One region of the Brochothrix campestris genome, then DNA from elsewhere that is predicted to be linked to it. Evidence: predicted binding sites of a transcription regulator. Region 1 holds the regulator's gene; the other holds the start of a gene.
The links. The regulator LexA, encoded in region 1, represses DNA repair genes until DNA is damaged. The targets are predictions, from matches to a motif close to CGAACATATGTTCG.
Positions count from the first base shown of each region.

Region 2: uvrB (excinuclease ABC subunit UvrB) is a predicted target of LexA. The motif match lies at 5,976-5,989, and genes of this name have one in related genera.

Region 1 is NZ_CP175511.1:1,325,367-1,333,565, reverse strand. It holds gene hemE (uroporphyrinogen decarboxylase) at 1-267, shown strand, start outside; gene hemA (glutamyl-tRNA reductase) at 281-1,570, shown strand; gene hemC (hydroxymethylbilane synthase) at 1,555-2,481, shown strand; gene hemB (porphobilinogen synthase) at 2,505-3,479, shown strand; gene ACJYYY_RS06525 (uroporphyrinogen-III synthase) at 3,493-4,200, shown strand; gene ACJYYY_RS06520 (hypothetical protein) at 4,358-4,765, opposite strand; gene ACJYYY_RS06515 (hypothetical protein) at 4,855-5,001, opposite strand; gene lexA (transcriptional repressor LexA) at 5,190-5,792, opposite strand; gene ACJYYY_RS06505 (LysM peptidoglycan-binding domain-containing protein) at 5,969-6,298, shown strand; gene tkt (transketolase) at 6,534-8,199, shown strand, end outside.
Region 2 is NZ_CP175511.1:229,313-237,511, forward strand. It holds gene pstA (phosphate ABC transporter permease PstA) at 1-40, shown strand, start outside; gene pstB (phosphate ABC transporter ATP-binding protein PstB) at 54-812, shown strand; gene pstB (phosphate ABC transporter ATP-binding protein PstB) at 824-1,576, shown strand; gene phoU (phosphate signaling complex protein PhoU) at 1,590-2,258, shown strand; gene ACJYYY_RS01160 (cation-translocating P-type ATPase) at 2,481-4,583, shown strand; gene ACJYYY_RS01165 (HD domain-containing protein) at 4,663-5,301, shown strand; gene ACJYYY_RS01170 (DUF2198 family protein) at 5,303-5,554, shown strand; gene uvrB (excinuclease ABC subunit UvrB) at 6,050-8,008, shown strand; gene uvrA (excinuclease ABC subunit UvrA) at 8,023-8,199, shown strand, end outside.

The DNA.
Region 1 (8,199 bases):
CCACTCGATGTCATCGGGATGGATTGGCGGATGTCGTTGACGACTGCCCGTTCTAATGGCGTAATTAAAAGCTTACAAGGGAACATGGATCCAGCCTATTTGACAGCACCTTGGCCCGTGCTCAAAGCAGAGCTTGATCGTATTCTGGCTCAAGGGACAGCGGCACCAGGCTTTATTTTTAATCTCGGACATGGTGTGTTCCCAGAAGCAGACCCAGCTGTCATTAAGCAAGTGACCGCATATGTACAGGCGTATAAAAATGAATAGGTAGGGATTAAACATGGAAGTACTTGTGGCAACGATTAACTACGAAGCAGTGTCGATTGCAGACCGCGAACGCTATCATCTTAATGAAGAAGTGCTTGATGCAACGATGCAACGATTAAATCAACAAAATAGTGTACTCGAAAATGTTATTTTATCGACGTGTAATCGGACCGAATTATATTTAGTCGTTGATGAAGTTAAACGTGGTCGTTATTATGTGCGTGCTTTTTTAGCGGCTCTATTTGAACAAAGTTACGAACAAATTGCCAAGCAGGTGATGTTTTATGATAATGACTTAGCCGTTAAACATCTTTTTGAGGTGAGTACGAGCTTGGCGTCGATGATTGTCGGTGAAACACAAATTCTTGGGCAGGTAAAAGATAGTTTCGAGCGTGCACAACAGGCAGAAACAGTCGGAATGGTGTTGAAAGAGTTATTTAAAGAAGCGATTACGGTCGGCAAAAAAGCCCAATCCGAAACGTTAATTGGCGACGGCTCAGTATCGCTTAGTACGGTGGCCGTTAAATTAATCGAACAGCAACGCGCTGACCAGTGGCCGAACTCACGACTCTTAATTATCGGGGCAGGAAAGATGAGCACGCTCGTGCTCGACTATTTAAAACCGCGCTTTCAGATGCAACAGGTGACCTTAGTTAGCCGCACCTTCGATAAGGCAGCAGTAGTGGCAGCGCGCTATGGTGTGCAGGTTGCACCGCAAAAGGAGCTATCAAAACTCATCGCGTCTCAGGATGTCGTTTTTTGTGCGGTTAAAACAACCGAATATGTTCTAACCGCTCAGCAATTAGAACATATCAGCCAACCGCTAAAAATTGTTGATCTAGGTTTGCCCCGTAATGTGGCTCCTGACTGTGAGATGCTGACACCGATTGAACGCTTTGATTTAGATGCGATTGAAGCTGTGGCAAATGATAATAGGGCACAGCGAATGGCGGCAATCGCAGACGTTGAGTTACTTGTTAATGAAGCGCTTGCTCATTTTTCACAGTGGCAGCTAACCTTAAAAGCGACGCCAGTGATTCATCGTTTACGGACGAAAACATTAGCGATATATGAAGAGACTATGACGAACCTTGAACGTCGTTTACCTGACCTTGATGAACATGAACGCAAGGTTATACGCAAGTTAACAAAAAGCATTGTCAATCAAATCATTAAAGAACCGATAATAAAAACAAAAGAGTTGGCTGTGGCAGATGATGCAACAGCAAAGTTAGCCTTAATTGAACAGCTTTTTGGACTAGAAACCGACAGAGGAGAGGAAACAGGATGCGAACAACAGTAACCGTCGGAACACGGCGGTCAAAATTGGCAATGACACAGACGAACCATGTGATTGGTGCCTTACAAGCCAGTTATCCGACAGTGACATTCGAAGTGAAGGTGATTGTCACGAAGGGGGATGTGCGACTCGACCAAGCACTCGCCAAAATTGGTGGCAAAGGCTTATTTATTAAAGAGATTGAGTCGGCACTGATTAATGGTGAAATTGATATTGCCGTTCATAGTATGAAAGATATGCCAGCAGAACTCCCAACCGGTTTAATGATTGGTGCCATTCCGAAGCGCGAAGACGCACGTGATGTGCTGATTAGTTCGACGGGTGCTAGTCTCGAACAATTACCATCAAAGGCAGTCATTGGAACGAGTAGTTTACGACGTCAAGCGCAACTGTTGGCGGTACGACCTGACCTACAAATTAAATTGCTACGTGGGAATGTGGATACCCGCCTACAAAAATGTCGTGACGGTGAATATGATGCAATTATTTTAGCAGCAGCGGGTCTTAAACGTTTAGGTCTCTATAACGAGACAGAGATGTGGCCATTGCCGACCAATCTGTGTTTACCAGCCGTTGGTCAAGGAGCGTTGGCGATTGAGTGCCGTCGTGAGGATGACTTCGTTCGTGAAATGTTAGCCAGTGTTCATGAGGTAGACACAGCTAAAACGGTATTGGCAGAACGGGCTTTTTTGAATGAGATGGATGGCAGTTGTCATATGCCGATTGGTGGCTATGCAACGCTCGTGCATGATACGATTAAGTTAGAAACCTTGTTGGCAGCTACTGATGGTCAAACTGTTATTCGTGGTAAAAGCAGTGGCAGTGATAGTCAGGTAGTGGGACAACAAGCTAAAAAACAGTTATTTGAACAAGGGGCGGCTGCGATGATTGCAGCTCTTAATATCACCGATTAAAAAAACTGAAAGAAGGAATTCAAATGAGTCAGTTTAACAGACATCGTCGGTTGCGCGCTACAGCGATGATGCGTCAAATGGTACAAGAAAATCGTTTAGCGAGCGCAGATTTAATCTATCCTTTATTTGTAGTCGAAGGGCGTCACGTGAAGCGCGAGGTGCCAACAATGCCAGGTGTTTTTCAGTATTCACTGGATCAAATCGATGCTGAGTTAGCCGAAATTAATGCGTTAGCGATACCCGCGGTAATCTTATTCGGCTTACCAGCCGAAAAAGATGCAATTGGTACAGGTGCCTTTCATGTGCATGGTATTATTCAAGAAGCAACGCGTTATATTAAAGCACGTTATCCTGATTTACTCGTCATTGCAGACACCTGCTTATGCGAGTATACCGATCATGGGCATTGCGGTCTCATCGATGGTGAAACAATTTTAAATGATGAATCATTAGCAATCCTAGCACAGACTGCTGTCTCGCAGGCCGATGCGGGGGCAGACATCATTGCACCATCAAACATGATGGATGGTTTCGTTGTTGCGATTCGTGAGGCGCTCGATCAAGCTGGTCATCACGCCATTCCAATTATGTCCTATGCAGTTAAATATGCCTCAGCCTATTATGGACCATTCCGTGATGCTGCTGATGGTGCTCCGCGTTTTGGTGACCGCAAAACATATCAAATGGACCCTGCTAATCGCCGGGAAGCGATGCGCGAGGCAGCCTCAGATATCGCTGAAGGAGCTGACTTCTTAATTGTGAAACCGGCAATGGCCTACATGGATATTATTCGTGATACACGTAATGCGCATGATGTTCCGATTGTCGCTTACAACGTTAGTGGTGAATATGCGATGGTTAAGGCAGCCGCTCAAAATGGCTGGGTTGACGAAGAAAAAATTGTGATGGAAACATTGCTTGGAATGAAGCGTGCAGGTGCAGACTTAATTATTACTTACCACGCAAAAGACGTCTGTCGCTGGTTAACAAAAGACTAGGGAGGGTCATGAGATGAAACGGATCATTGTAACGCGGATGACACATCAAGCGACCAGCTTACAGGAACTCATTACCGAATTGGGTCATCGGCCTCTGTTTTTTCCAGTCTTGACCTTAAAAAAACAGCAGCAGACGTTGGTACAGCACTATTTGACCCAATTAGCTCCGGAGGATTACATCGTGTTTACAAGTCAAAACTCCGTCGAAGCAGTGTTAGGTGAGCGCCAATTCCCGACATTTAAGGCCATTTCGATTGGGCCAGCCACGACGACAGCGTTGCGAGGCTATGGGATTGAACCAGTGATTGAGGCGGATTCATTCATCTCGAGTGGTGTTGTTGCAGCGGTATCACAGGTGGTTAAGCAAACCGATAAGGTTTGGCTGCCACAATCTGCACGCGCAACGACAGACTTAGCAGATGCATTGTCATCCCTTTGTCGGTTAACCCATACGACCGTCTATACGGTCGTTCCTGCGAAACGGATCCCCTTTACGTTTGAAGCCGGTGATTGTATCACGTTAACGAGTCCGTCGACAGTGAGCTCTTTTCTGTCATTGCTGACAGCCTCAGAGCGTCAGTTGTTACCGACGTTTGCTTTGTTGTCAATTGGACCTGTCACAACGGCGGCAATTGAAAATGAAGGTTTACGCGTCACTTATGAAGCAAAGCCTTATCATGTGAGTGGTTTTCGTGCCTTTTTAGAAAATAACAAAAAATAGCGGCTCTATGTCAAATAGTGTTGTTATTCAAAATTTAGTGAAATAAGTCATTTTTGCAGCTATCTTTTTTGGTAGCTGCTTTTTTTGTAGTCATGACATTTGTGAAGGACGCTTTCTGCGGGTGACGCTTCATCCTCCGCGCTCCGCTGTGGGGTATTCAGCTGCCACTTTTCCCGCTAGAGTCGCCTTCACAAACGTCATGACGCTGCACGTTTATTATTGAGGCTCTCGCTTCATATGAATAATTTGAAAAGTAATCTCTGAGATGATGCAATCTTCTAGATGGGAGGATATCAATGATTTCATATTTTTTCGCATCAGTGCAAATAAAATGCATCTGACTATCAGCACTCTTTACCGATTTGAATTCATCCATTGAAAGATCTAGTGGAAGCCTTTGATAGTTCGGTTTGAATTGAGGCGACCATTGGTGTAAAGCACGATTAACAGTAGTTGTTGAAACACTCTGTCTAAAAGCGATATCTTTTTCAGAAGTAATAAACTGTCCTTCGGCAGCTAGTGTTTGGATGACACGTTTGGAGATAAAACAATTTCGTTTTACCATCGAAGTTGAAGCGATAAAGGTTGTTTTACATCCTTTACATAAGAAGCGTTAGCTTCTTTAAAAAGAGATAGGTTGGAAGGTTATTTGTTTTAGGGAGTGTAAGAGAGTGTACCAAAATAACAAGTGCTTAAAACACCTTTAATTAACTGAGTTAAACACCATGTTTTTGGAAAAGAAATAGTTTCATCTGTAATTCCAGAGGGATTTGCGATATTATTACAAGTGATAGCTGACATTGTCGAATCCCCCTTATAAATTTGTTGTGATGACTTAATATTATAGGGATTTTGAAAATGTTGCTATTTTTTCGCGGAAAAATAGGCATCAGTGAAAATTCACCAACACCATAAATTATAGAACCAAAATAGCCTTCTGCCAGGAATGATGCTGGCAGAAGGCTATTTTTTGTTTACTTGAAGAAGGACTACATTTCTCTGAATACCCCAACGACTTTACCCAGAATGGTAACATTTGTTAAGTAAATCGGTGCCATCGTATCGTTCTCTGGTTGTAAACGAAAGCGATTTTCTTCTTTGAAAAAGCGTTTACAGGTTGCTTCATCTTCGTCGGTCATCGCAATCACAATGTCATTATCATAGGCCGTATTTTGTTGACGGACAATTAACTTATCGCCATCGAGTATGCCCGCATTAATCATACTTTCACCATCCACTTTAAGCATGAACAGGTTCGCATCACTGGTAAGCATTGATTCAGGTAACGGAAAATATTCTTCGATGTTTTCAATGGCCGTAATTGGCACACCCGCAGTGACTTTTCCAAGTAAGGGAATATTGACAGTTGCCACCTTAGGTGAATCATCCATAACTTCAATGGCACGTGGTTTTGAAGGGTCACGTTTAATCAAACCTTTTTGTTCCAATCGTTCTAGGTGACCATGAACAGTAGAACTTGAAGCTAAACCGACAGCTTCACCGATTTCACGGACCGAGGGTGGATAACCTTTCGTTTTCACTTCATTTTTGATAAATTCGAAAATTTCACTTTGTCGTTTAGAAAGTTTCATTAGACACCTCTGTATCGTTATTTAATAACTATAGTATAACACCACAGTTGTTAAAACACAAACGTTTGTTCTGTTTTACTGTTGACAAGAACGTTTGTTCTGTTTTACTGTTGACAAGAACGTTTGTTCGGTTTATGATATAAACACGAACAAACATTCGATTGGGGGATTTATAAATGAAAACAGTAATTGATCGTATTTGGTCTAAATTTGCTTTTGTCCTTGTTTTAATCGCTATTTTAATTGTATTCACATTGGTTGTCGGATTTACAAGTGGTGATTTAGGCAAGGGGAAATATGAAACGTACACAATTGTCGAAGCTGATAATCTCTGGTCTATCGCTGAAGACTACACACAAACTGCTAAAGAAACACAACATATGGTTAAATGGATGAGTGATCACAATCCCATCATGCACGAGAATAAATTAGAAGTCGGACAAGAAATTGTTATTCCCGTTAAAAAGAAAAGCAATGCACACACGATTTACTATGCAAAAGATTAATAAATGGATCGCCGAGGCATCGAAGTGAGGATAATCTCAAATCGATGTTTTTTTGTGCAAAGCGTTTCCATTGTTAATTTAAAAGCATTTTCCGAACTTTTCTCTAGTTGTTTTGCTAGAAATGGTTTATAATTATGCTTGTACGAATTAATACATTACTGTTCTTTCAACTATAGAAAGACAAATGAATTATCTGTATACGTATATAATTATATCTTGAGAGGATGTTTTTTAAATGTTTGATAAAGTAGATCAACTCGCAGTGAATTCAATCCGAACTCTTTCTATGGATGCTATTCAAAAGGCTAATTCAGGACATCCAGGCTTACCATTAGGTGCCGCTCCAATGGCTTATACTTTATGGTCGCGTTTTTTAAATGTAAACCCTAGCAACACAACGTGGTCCAACCGTGACCGTTTTATTTTATCAGCAGGGCATGGTTCAATGTTACTATACAGCTTGTTACACTTATCAGGCTTCAAATTAAGCATTGAAGATCTTAAAAACTTCCGTCAATGGGGTAGCTTGACTCCAGGACATCCTGAATTTGGACATACAGACGGCGTCGAAGCGACAACAGGACCATTAGGTCAAGGTGTGGCAATGGCAGCCGGTTTTGCAATGGCAGAACGTCATTTAGCAGGGATGTACAACAAAGATAACTTTAACGTTGTTGATCACTATACATACGCTTTATGTGGTGATGGTGATTTAATGGAAGGTGTTTCAGCTGAAGCTGTTTCATTAGCTGGTCACGAACAACTTGATAAATTAATCGTGTTATACGATTCAAACGATATTTCATTAGATGGCGACTTAGATCGTTCATTCTCAGAAAGCGTGCAAAAACGTTTTGACGCTTATGGTTGGCAACATTTGTTAGTTAAAGATGGTAACGATTTAGCTGAGATTGAAGCTGCAATTGCCGCTGCTAAAGCTAACAAAACACAACCAACAATCATCGAAATTAAAACAGTTATTGGATTTGGTGCACCAAAACAAGGTACAAGTGCTGTCCACGGCGCGCCATTAGGTGCTGACGGCATTGCTGCTACAAAAGCGGCATATGGATGGGATTACCCTGAATTTACTGTTCCTGATGAAGTATACGCACGCTACACAGCTAATGTGGCTGAACGTGGTGCAAAAGCTGAAGCAGAATGGAACGCTCTATTTGCTGAATACAAAGCTGCTTATCCAGCATTAGCGCAACAATATATTGACTCATTCGCAGGTGAATTACCGGCTGATTGGCAAGCAGAAATGCCGACATTTGCTGAGGGTTCGGCAACAGCTTCACGTGCGTCAAGTGGTGATGTTATTAACGCGATTGCAGCCAAAGTACCGTTCTTCTTCGGTGGTTCTGCCGATTTAGCAGGATCAAACAACACAACGATTAAAACGGATGAACAATTTACAAAGGATGCCCCAGAACAACGTAACATTTGGTTCGGTGTGCGTGAATTTGCAATGGCCGCTGCCATGAATGGGATGTCACTACACGGTGGGTTACGTGTGTTCGGTGGAACATTCTTCGTCTTCTCAGATTATTTAAAAGCGGCTGCTCGTTTAGCTGCGATTCAACATCAACCAGTAACTTACGTGTTAACACATGATTCAGTTGCAGTTGGTGAAGATGGTCCAACACATGAGCCAGTTGAACAACTTGCTGGTTTACGCTCAATTCCTAACATGGTTGTCATTCGTCCAGCTGATGGTAATGAAGTGAAAGCTGCATGGAAAGTAGCCTTAGAGTCACAAAGTCACCCAACGTCACTTGTCTTAACACGCCAAGGCTTACCAGTCATTACAGGTTCTGCTGCTAAGGCTGAAGAAGGTGTCTTAAAAGGGGCCTATGTTATCTCGCCAGCTCAAAAAGAGGTCGCCGATGCAATTTTAA
Region 2 (8,199 bases), 1.1 Mb from region 1:
TGTTGGGAAATACGTTTACCGATGGATGACATCTTCATAAAGGAGCTTAGTATATGACAAACTTTGCGATTGAAACAACTAAATTGAATGTGTTTTATGGTCAAAAACAAGCGATTAAAGAGGTCAGTTTAGGCTTTCCTAAAAACCAAGTGATTGCCTTAATTGGACCCTCAGGCTGTGGGAAATCAACGTACTTACGTTCGCTCAATCGAATGAATGATGAGATTGAAGGCTGTCGCACAGAAGGGCCGATTTTATATCATGGACGTGATATTAACACACCTTCAGAAGATTTATATGAACTACGTAAAAATATCGGGATGGTTTTTCAAAAACCAAATCCGTTTACCAAATCGATTTATAAAAACATTACCTTTGCGTTGAAACGTCATGGGATTACTGACAAACGCGTGTTGGCTGAGCGAGTTGAAAAAAGTTTGCGGGCAGCCGCTTTATGGGAAGAAGTAAAGGACATCTTAACTAAGAGCGCCCTTAGTTTATCAGGTGGACAACAGCAACGGCTGTGCATTGCGCGCACGGTTGCAACAGAACCTGATATCCTATTACTCGATGAGCCGGCTTCAGCGCTGGATCCAATTTCAACCTCAAAGATTGAAACGTTAATTACAGCGTTGAAAGAATTTTATACGATTATTATCGTTACCCATAACATGCAACAAGCGGCGCGGATTTCAGATAAAACAGCCTTCTTTTACTTGGGTGAAGTGGTTGAATATGATGATACCGCTAAAATATTTACAAATCCAACACATGAAAAAACACAGGCATATGTCTCAGGTAATTTCGGATAGGAGGAACAGTGATGGCTATTATTGAAACAACGAAACTCAATCTTTTTTATGGTAAGAAACAAGCGCTATATAACGTCTCGTTACAGTTTCCACAAAAACAAGTGATTTCGTTAATTGGACCGTCAGGCTGTGGAAAATCGACATTTTTACGGACATTAAACCGTATGAATGACTTGATTCCGAATGTACGCACAGAGGGTAGTATTCAAGTGAAGGAGCTTGATGTCATGTCAGCCCGCACGGATATGGTTGATTTACGTCAGCGAGTCGGAATGGTGTTTCAACAACCGAACCCGTTTCCGTTCTCAATCTATGATAATGTTGCCTATGGACCACGCCTCCATGGGATGACTAACAAATGGGAACTTGATCAAATTGTGCAAGAAAGCTTAATGAAAGCCTCTTTATGGGAAGAAGTAAGTGATCGAATGCACACGTCGGCTCTAGGTCTTTCAGGCGGGCAACAACAACGTTTGTGTATCGCACGTGTATTGGCAGTCAAACCCGAAATCATTTTAATGGATGAGCCGACAGCAGCGCTCGATCCGATTTCAACGGCTAAAATTGAAGATTTAATTGTTGAGTTAAAGGAAAAGTACACGATTTTAATCGTGACACATAATATGCAACAAGCGTCGCGCATTTCTGACCGAACGGCCTTCTTTTTAAATGGTCGCGTCGTTGAGTATGCCGATACGAAAACAATCTTTTTAAACCCGGTGGAAAAAGAAACGCAAGACTATATTTCAGGCCGCTTTGGCTAAAGGAGGCAATACTATGAATGGACGTCAATTACTCGATCAAGAAATGAAGAGTTTGCAACAACAACTCTCAGAAATGGGCATGTTGGTCAATGAGAGCATTTTAAAAGCGGGACATGCGTTGATGACTAAAGATGTCGAACAAGCGAATGAAGTCATTGCAGGGGACGAGGTCATCAATGCTAAAGAACTGCAATTAGAACAACATGTGATTGAGGTGATTGCGCTACAACAACCCGTGACGTTGGATTTACGTCGTGTGATTACAATGATTAAAATTAGCGCTGATTTAGAACGGATGGGCGACCATGCCGTTGTGTTAGCGAAAGCGGGACGGTCGGCTGCTAAATATGAATTTGATTTGGATTTAGCGAAAAGCGAAAAAATCACCCAATTATTGAGTGAAGTTTTAACAGAGACGTTGGCCGCTTACCGTGATATGGATGCGAAAAAAGCCCGTGAAATTGCAAGTGCTATTTATACAATTCAACATATTTCCCATCAGTTCGGAAAGGAAATGTTAGCAAAAATAGTTCCTTATCCAGAGCATGTTAAACCGATTTCAAAACTATTTAATGCCATCAAAAGCTATGAACGAATCGGCGCCTATTTATTGAATATTTGTGAATGGGTCATCTATTTAAAAACCGGTGAAATGACTGAGTTAGAAGAAGATGAGGAGTGAATAGCTTTTCCTGTATTTTCGACGGTTAATAATCGACAATTAGGGTAGTTCCAATTGATATCGTTGTAACGACTTTTAAAATAAATTCACAGTTCGTCTTGGTGCACTGCTAATGAGCGGTGTGTCTTTTTTTGTAAAGAAAGGGGGATGGTTTGCCTTTTTAAAGCACGGGTGTTAATATATGAATGAATAATCATATAACCACATAAAGGAGGCAATGACATGACAAAACATCAACTAACAGGCCTTGATTGTGCCAATTGTGCCCGTGAATTAGAACTGGAAATCCGCCGGTTAGACCATGGAGAAACGGCTAACATTAATTATGCTGCCCAAACTTTAACAATCGCTGATACGGTGGATTTAACAGCAGTGAAGCGTATACTGGCAACTGAAGGGGCACAACTAGCAGCGCAGACAGATGCGATGAAACAACGACAACAGCAGCGGCGAGAACTGCTCGTACTCATAAGTGCCGCGCTGATTTTTGTTGCGACATTGAGCTTTCAACAGCACCTATTGAGTGGATTTGTTTTTAGCCTGTATGTGGCAGCTGCTGCTATTAGTGGCTATACGACCTTTATTAGAGGTTTGAAAAACCTACTAGTGTGGCGTTTTACGATTGATACGTTGATGACAATCGCGATGATTGGCGCTTTCTCGATTGGCGAATGGCGTGAAGGGGCGCTTGTGGCGATTTTATTTGGCATCAATGAATACTTAGAAGGGTTCGGTATGCGACGTGCACGTCAATCGATGAACAGTCTGTTGCAGCTAGCGCCAGAGACAGCCACCTTATATAACGATGGTGATGAGCAAGTCGTTGGGCTTGAGTCCTTGAAAATTGACGACGTGGTGATTGTTAAAGCCGGTGAAAAAATGCCGACAGATGGTGTTGTGTTGACGGGATATTGTCATATGAACGAAGCAGCGATTACGGGCGAAGCTTTACCAGTAAAAAAAACTGCCGGTGTCCCCGTATATGGTGGTGCAGTTAACCAAGATGGCACGCTTGTCGTACGCGTTACAAAAAGATATGAAGAATCAGCGATTGCTCGAATTTTCGCTTTGGTGGCAGAAGCGCAAAGTCAACAAACACCTCTTGAGTTAGCGATTGATAAATTCGCAAAAATATACACCCCACTTATTTTAGTGTTAGCGATACTTGTAGTTATTATCCCCAGTCTAATAACGGGTGAGTGGCAGAGTTGGCTCTATCAAGGCTTGGCCGTTTTAATTATCGGTTGCCCATGCGCGCTAGTGCTATCGTCCCCAATCGCTCTGATGGCAGGTATTACCCGTAGTGCAAAAAGCGGTGTCCTTGTTAAAAGTGGAGTATTCTTAGAACAACTAGCCAAAATACAAGAGGTTGTGATGGATAAAACTGGAACTCTGACGAAGGGTGAGTTGGAGGTTAATGCGACTTGGATTGCTGAAAATGCTAATAAGGCAAAGCTATATGGTTTAGTTGTCAAAATGGAAGGTGAGTCGAAACACCCATTGGCAAAAGCCCTTTTAACCGCTGCTTCACAAGAACTGACAACGGAAATTACCGCAGGTTCAGTAACAACACTGGCAGGAAAAGGTCTCCGATTAGAAGTTGCGACCACGCATTATTTCTTGGGAAATAAACGTCTTTTCACACCGGAACACTGGAGCACAACTAGTGAACGAGCGTATGAAGCGATGCTAGCTGACGGTATGACAGTTGCTATTTTAGGTGATGAAACGACGGTCTTAGCCATCTTTGGTATACGTGATCAGCTACGAGAAGAGGCGTCTGAGACCATTACAGCGCTACAAAAAAATGGTGTAAAACGGCTAACGATGCTAACAGGCGATAATGAACAGAGTGCGGCATTGATGTCGGCAGAAGCAGGGCTAACCGATTACCATGCCAACTTATTACCGGAAGATAAGGTTAGCTATATTAAAACAGCGAAAACCACACACACAGTTGCCATGATTGGCGATGGCATTAATGATGCACCTGCGCTTGCTACGGCTGATATTGGCATTGCAATGGGACAAGGGAGCGATGCAGCAATTGAGGTGGCTGACGTTGTTTTAATGCAAAATCACTTGAAACGTTTACCAATTGTACAGGGAATCGCACACCAGGTTCAGCGTGTGATTTATTTCAATATCGGGATTGCACTCAGCCTCAAACTCATCGCTTTGTTGTTAACAATTCCCGGCTGGTTGACCTTATGGTTTGCTATTTTAGCAGATATGGGGGCAACCGTAATCGTGACGCTTCTTAGCTTGTCACTGCTGATACCGGGTGCCGAAGAAAAAACATTACACACTACGGATGAAGCTTGAAATCGTAACAGACCACTACCCTAATGTTGAATAAATGTGATATGATAACAAAAATAACACGACAGAAGGATGTGGGCAGATGGGTATTCATCACTTTTTTGGCAGTTTAGCAGATTTGGAATTAATTGTACGATGTCCAGGCAAATTCAAATATCAACCACATAATGTGGCAGCACATAGCTTTAAGGTAGCTCAAATTGCCCAATTTCTAGGGTTGGTTGAAGAACAAGCCCAACAAGCGATTAATTGGCGGTCGTTATATGAAAAAGCATTAAACCATGATTACTCCGAGTTATTCATCGGTGACATAAAAACACCAGTGAAATATGCCTCGGTGGAACTCCGTGAAATGCTGAGTGATGTCGAAGAAACGATGACGACGAACTTTATTGAAAAAGAAGTGCCCGAACGTTTTCAAGCTGACTTTCAACGCTTCTTTAAAGAAGGCAAGGATGAATCACTTGAAGGGCAGTTGTTAGCAGTGGCCGACAAGGTTGATTTACTCTATGAATCATATGCCGAAATCCAACAAGGCAATAGCGAACCGCTATTTTATGACATTTATGCTGAAGCGCTCGAAACGATTTTGCGATACCGTCATTTAGCATCAGTTACTTATTTCATCGATGAAATCTTGCCAGATGTGCTTACGCAGGATGAGAAAAGTGCCAGTCAACTCATTGCGACAACCTTAAGCTTATTGAAGGCAAATAGCTAAGATGAGTATCGATGTTTTTTTATCCGCACTTATCTTACCATTTTTGATGGTGCTTCTATTGGCAAAAGTTACCTATAGCCGTGTTGTAGCAGTTAGTTTGACGGTAATACTGATTATGACGAGTGCCTTTTTAGGCTATACAACTGGTTTTTTATTAATACTGTTAGACGCTTTTTCAATTACGATGGGGCTTGTCGTTGTCAATTTAATCAAGCATAAAAGAGCAAAAGCAGAACACGATGAGCAGTGCTGACCAGCGTAAAGCCGTGCCTTGTGAGGAGCTAGAAAAAAGGAGTTCAATTCGTCTTAGTCTACAAACTGAAGATAAACGTTGTTCTAGGTCGTTACGACTTGCTCGCTCGGGATTACGTACCATCAGTACGCGCACCGTCACTCGCTCGTCGTGCCTACTAGAACGAAAGTGAAATCAGCTCGTTCAACTTTGAAGATATTGGAATGGAATAGAATAGCGACTATTTCCCGTCGCTACTTTTCCATGAAATATCATAGAAGTTAGCTGATTAAACGAGAGGATATAACAACGTTTCTTTTCAGTCAAGTCATCTTGAAGCCAAAGTCACTTGAACTAACTTTCAAAGTAAAATCAGTTTAATTCGACTTTGTCTACAAGCTGGAGCCCCATAACATTTGTTATGGGGCTTTTTTTGTGAAGGCGAACGTATTTTCGCTTTTTTTGGTCGTTTCTGCTAAAATAACACTATGAATATGTAAAAAAGGGGCGTTAAAAATGGCTAATGAAGCATTTAAACTAGTATCACCGTATCAACCCGCGGGCGATCAGCCACGCGCGATTGAAAAATTAGTCGCTAACCTTAAACAAGGCGTCAAACAACAAACCTTGCTTGGTGCGACCGGAACCGGTAAAACGTTCACGGTATCAAATGTGATTCGTGAAATCAATAAGCCGACGCTTGTAATTGCTCATAATAAAACATTAGCTGGTCAGTTATACAGTGAGTTCAAAGAATTCTTCCCCGATAATGCGGTCGAATACTTTGTCAGTTACTATGATTTTTTTCAACCAGAGGCATATGTACCATCGAAAGATCTATACATTGAAAAGGACTCGAGCGTCAACGATGAAATAGATCAATTGCGACATTCAGCGACCGCCTCATTGCTGGAACGATCGGATACAATTGTGATAGCAAGTGTGTCCTGTATTTACGGTTTAGGCGATCCAAAATCATATTTTGATCGGCTTATTTCATTGCGGGTTGGAATGGAACTCGAGCGTAATACGCTGTTGCGAAAACTAGTCGACATTCAGTTTGAACGCAATGACATTGATTTTCAACGGGGACGTTTTCGTGTCCGTGGCGATGTCGTTGAAATTTTCCCGGCATCACGCAGTGAACGCTGTTATCGGATTGAATTTTTTGGAGATGAGATTGAACGGTTACGTGAAATTGATGCCCTCACCGGTGAAATTATTGGCGAACGTGAACATATGACGATATTTCCAGCGACTCACTTTGTGACAGCGCCTGAAAAAATGGAGCTTGCCTTACAAAACATTCGCACTGAATTAGCTGAACAATTGGCCTATTTTAAAGCAAATGGGAAGCTCCTCGAGGCGCAGCGTCTGGAACAGCGGACTAACTACGATTTAGAAATGCTTGAAGAAGTTGGTTATTGTTCGGGAGTGGAAAACTACTCGCGTCAAATTGAGCTGCGCGCACCGGGCTCAACCCCACATACGTTACTCGATTACTTCCCCGATGATTTTCAAATTATCATCGATGAATCGCACGTGACGATGCCACAAATTCGAGGGATGTATAATGGTGATCAGGCCCGAAAACAGATGCTCGTTGATTATGGCTTTAGACTGCCGTCAACCTTAGATAATCGGCCGTTAAAACTAGCTGAGTTTGAGGAACATGTCAATCAAATCACATACATTTCAGCGACACCCGGCCCGTATGAACTTGAACAAAATCCCGATGTGATTGAACAGATTATTCGACCGACCGGTTTACTTGATCCCGAAGTTGAAGTGCGCCCGATTGAAGGGCAAATTGATGACCTTATCGGCGAAATAAATGCCCGGATTGCAGCGGATGAACGGGTTTTAATTACCACCTTAACGAAGAAAATGTCAGAGGATTTAACCGATTACTTAAAAGAACTGGGCATTAAAGTACAATACCTTCATTCTGAAGTTAAAACAATCGAACGTTTAGAAATACTCCAAGACTTGCGTCGCGGTAAATATGACGTTCTCGTCGGTATTAACTTGTTACGAGAGGGCATTGATATTCCAGAAGTATCACTGGTTGCGATTCTCGATGCAGATAAAGAAGGGTTCTTGCGGTCAGAACGTTCACTGATTCAAACGATGGGTCGAGCGGCTCGTAATGCCAATGGACACGTCCTCATGTATGCCGATCGTGTGACTGATTCGATGACAAAAGCATTAGCAGAAACCGAGCGTCGTCGTATCATTCAGAAGGCTTACAATGAAAAGCACGGTATTACACCAACCACAATTAAGAAAGTGATTCACGACGTGGTCTCAGCCGGCAATACTGACGTTGAAGTGACTGAAAGCGAAGCGGTGACAGAGACACGTTCAGTTGCCGAATTAGAAGAAACGATGAAAGAGGCCGCACGGATGTTAGACTTTGAAACAGCTGCCGCCTTGCGTGATAAAATTATTGCATTAGGCCAAAGCGATGCATAAGGAGGAAAAAGAGAATGGTTAAGCAAAATGAAATTACGGTCAAAGGTGCCCGTGTCAACAACCTGAAAAACATTGATGTTGTGATTCCGCGTGATAAACTCGTCGTTATTACGGGGTTATCAGGTTCGGGGAAATCATCACTGGCATTTGATACCTTATATGCGGAAGGACAACGTCGCTATGTTGAATCG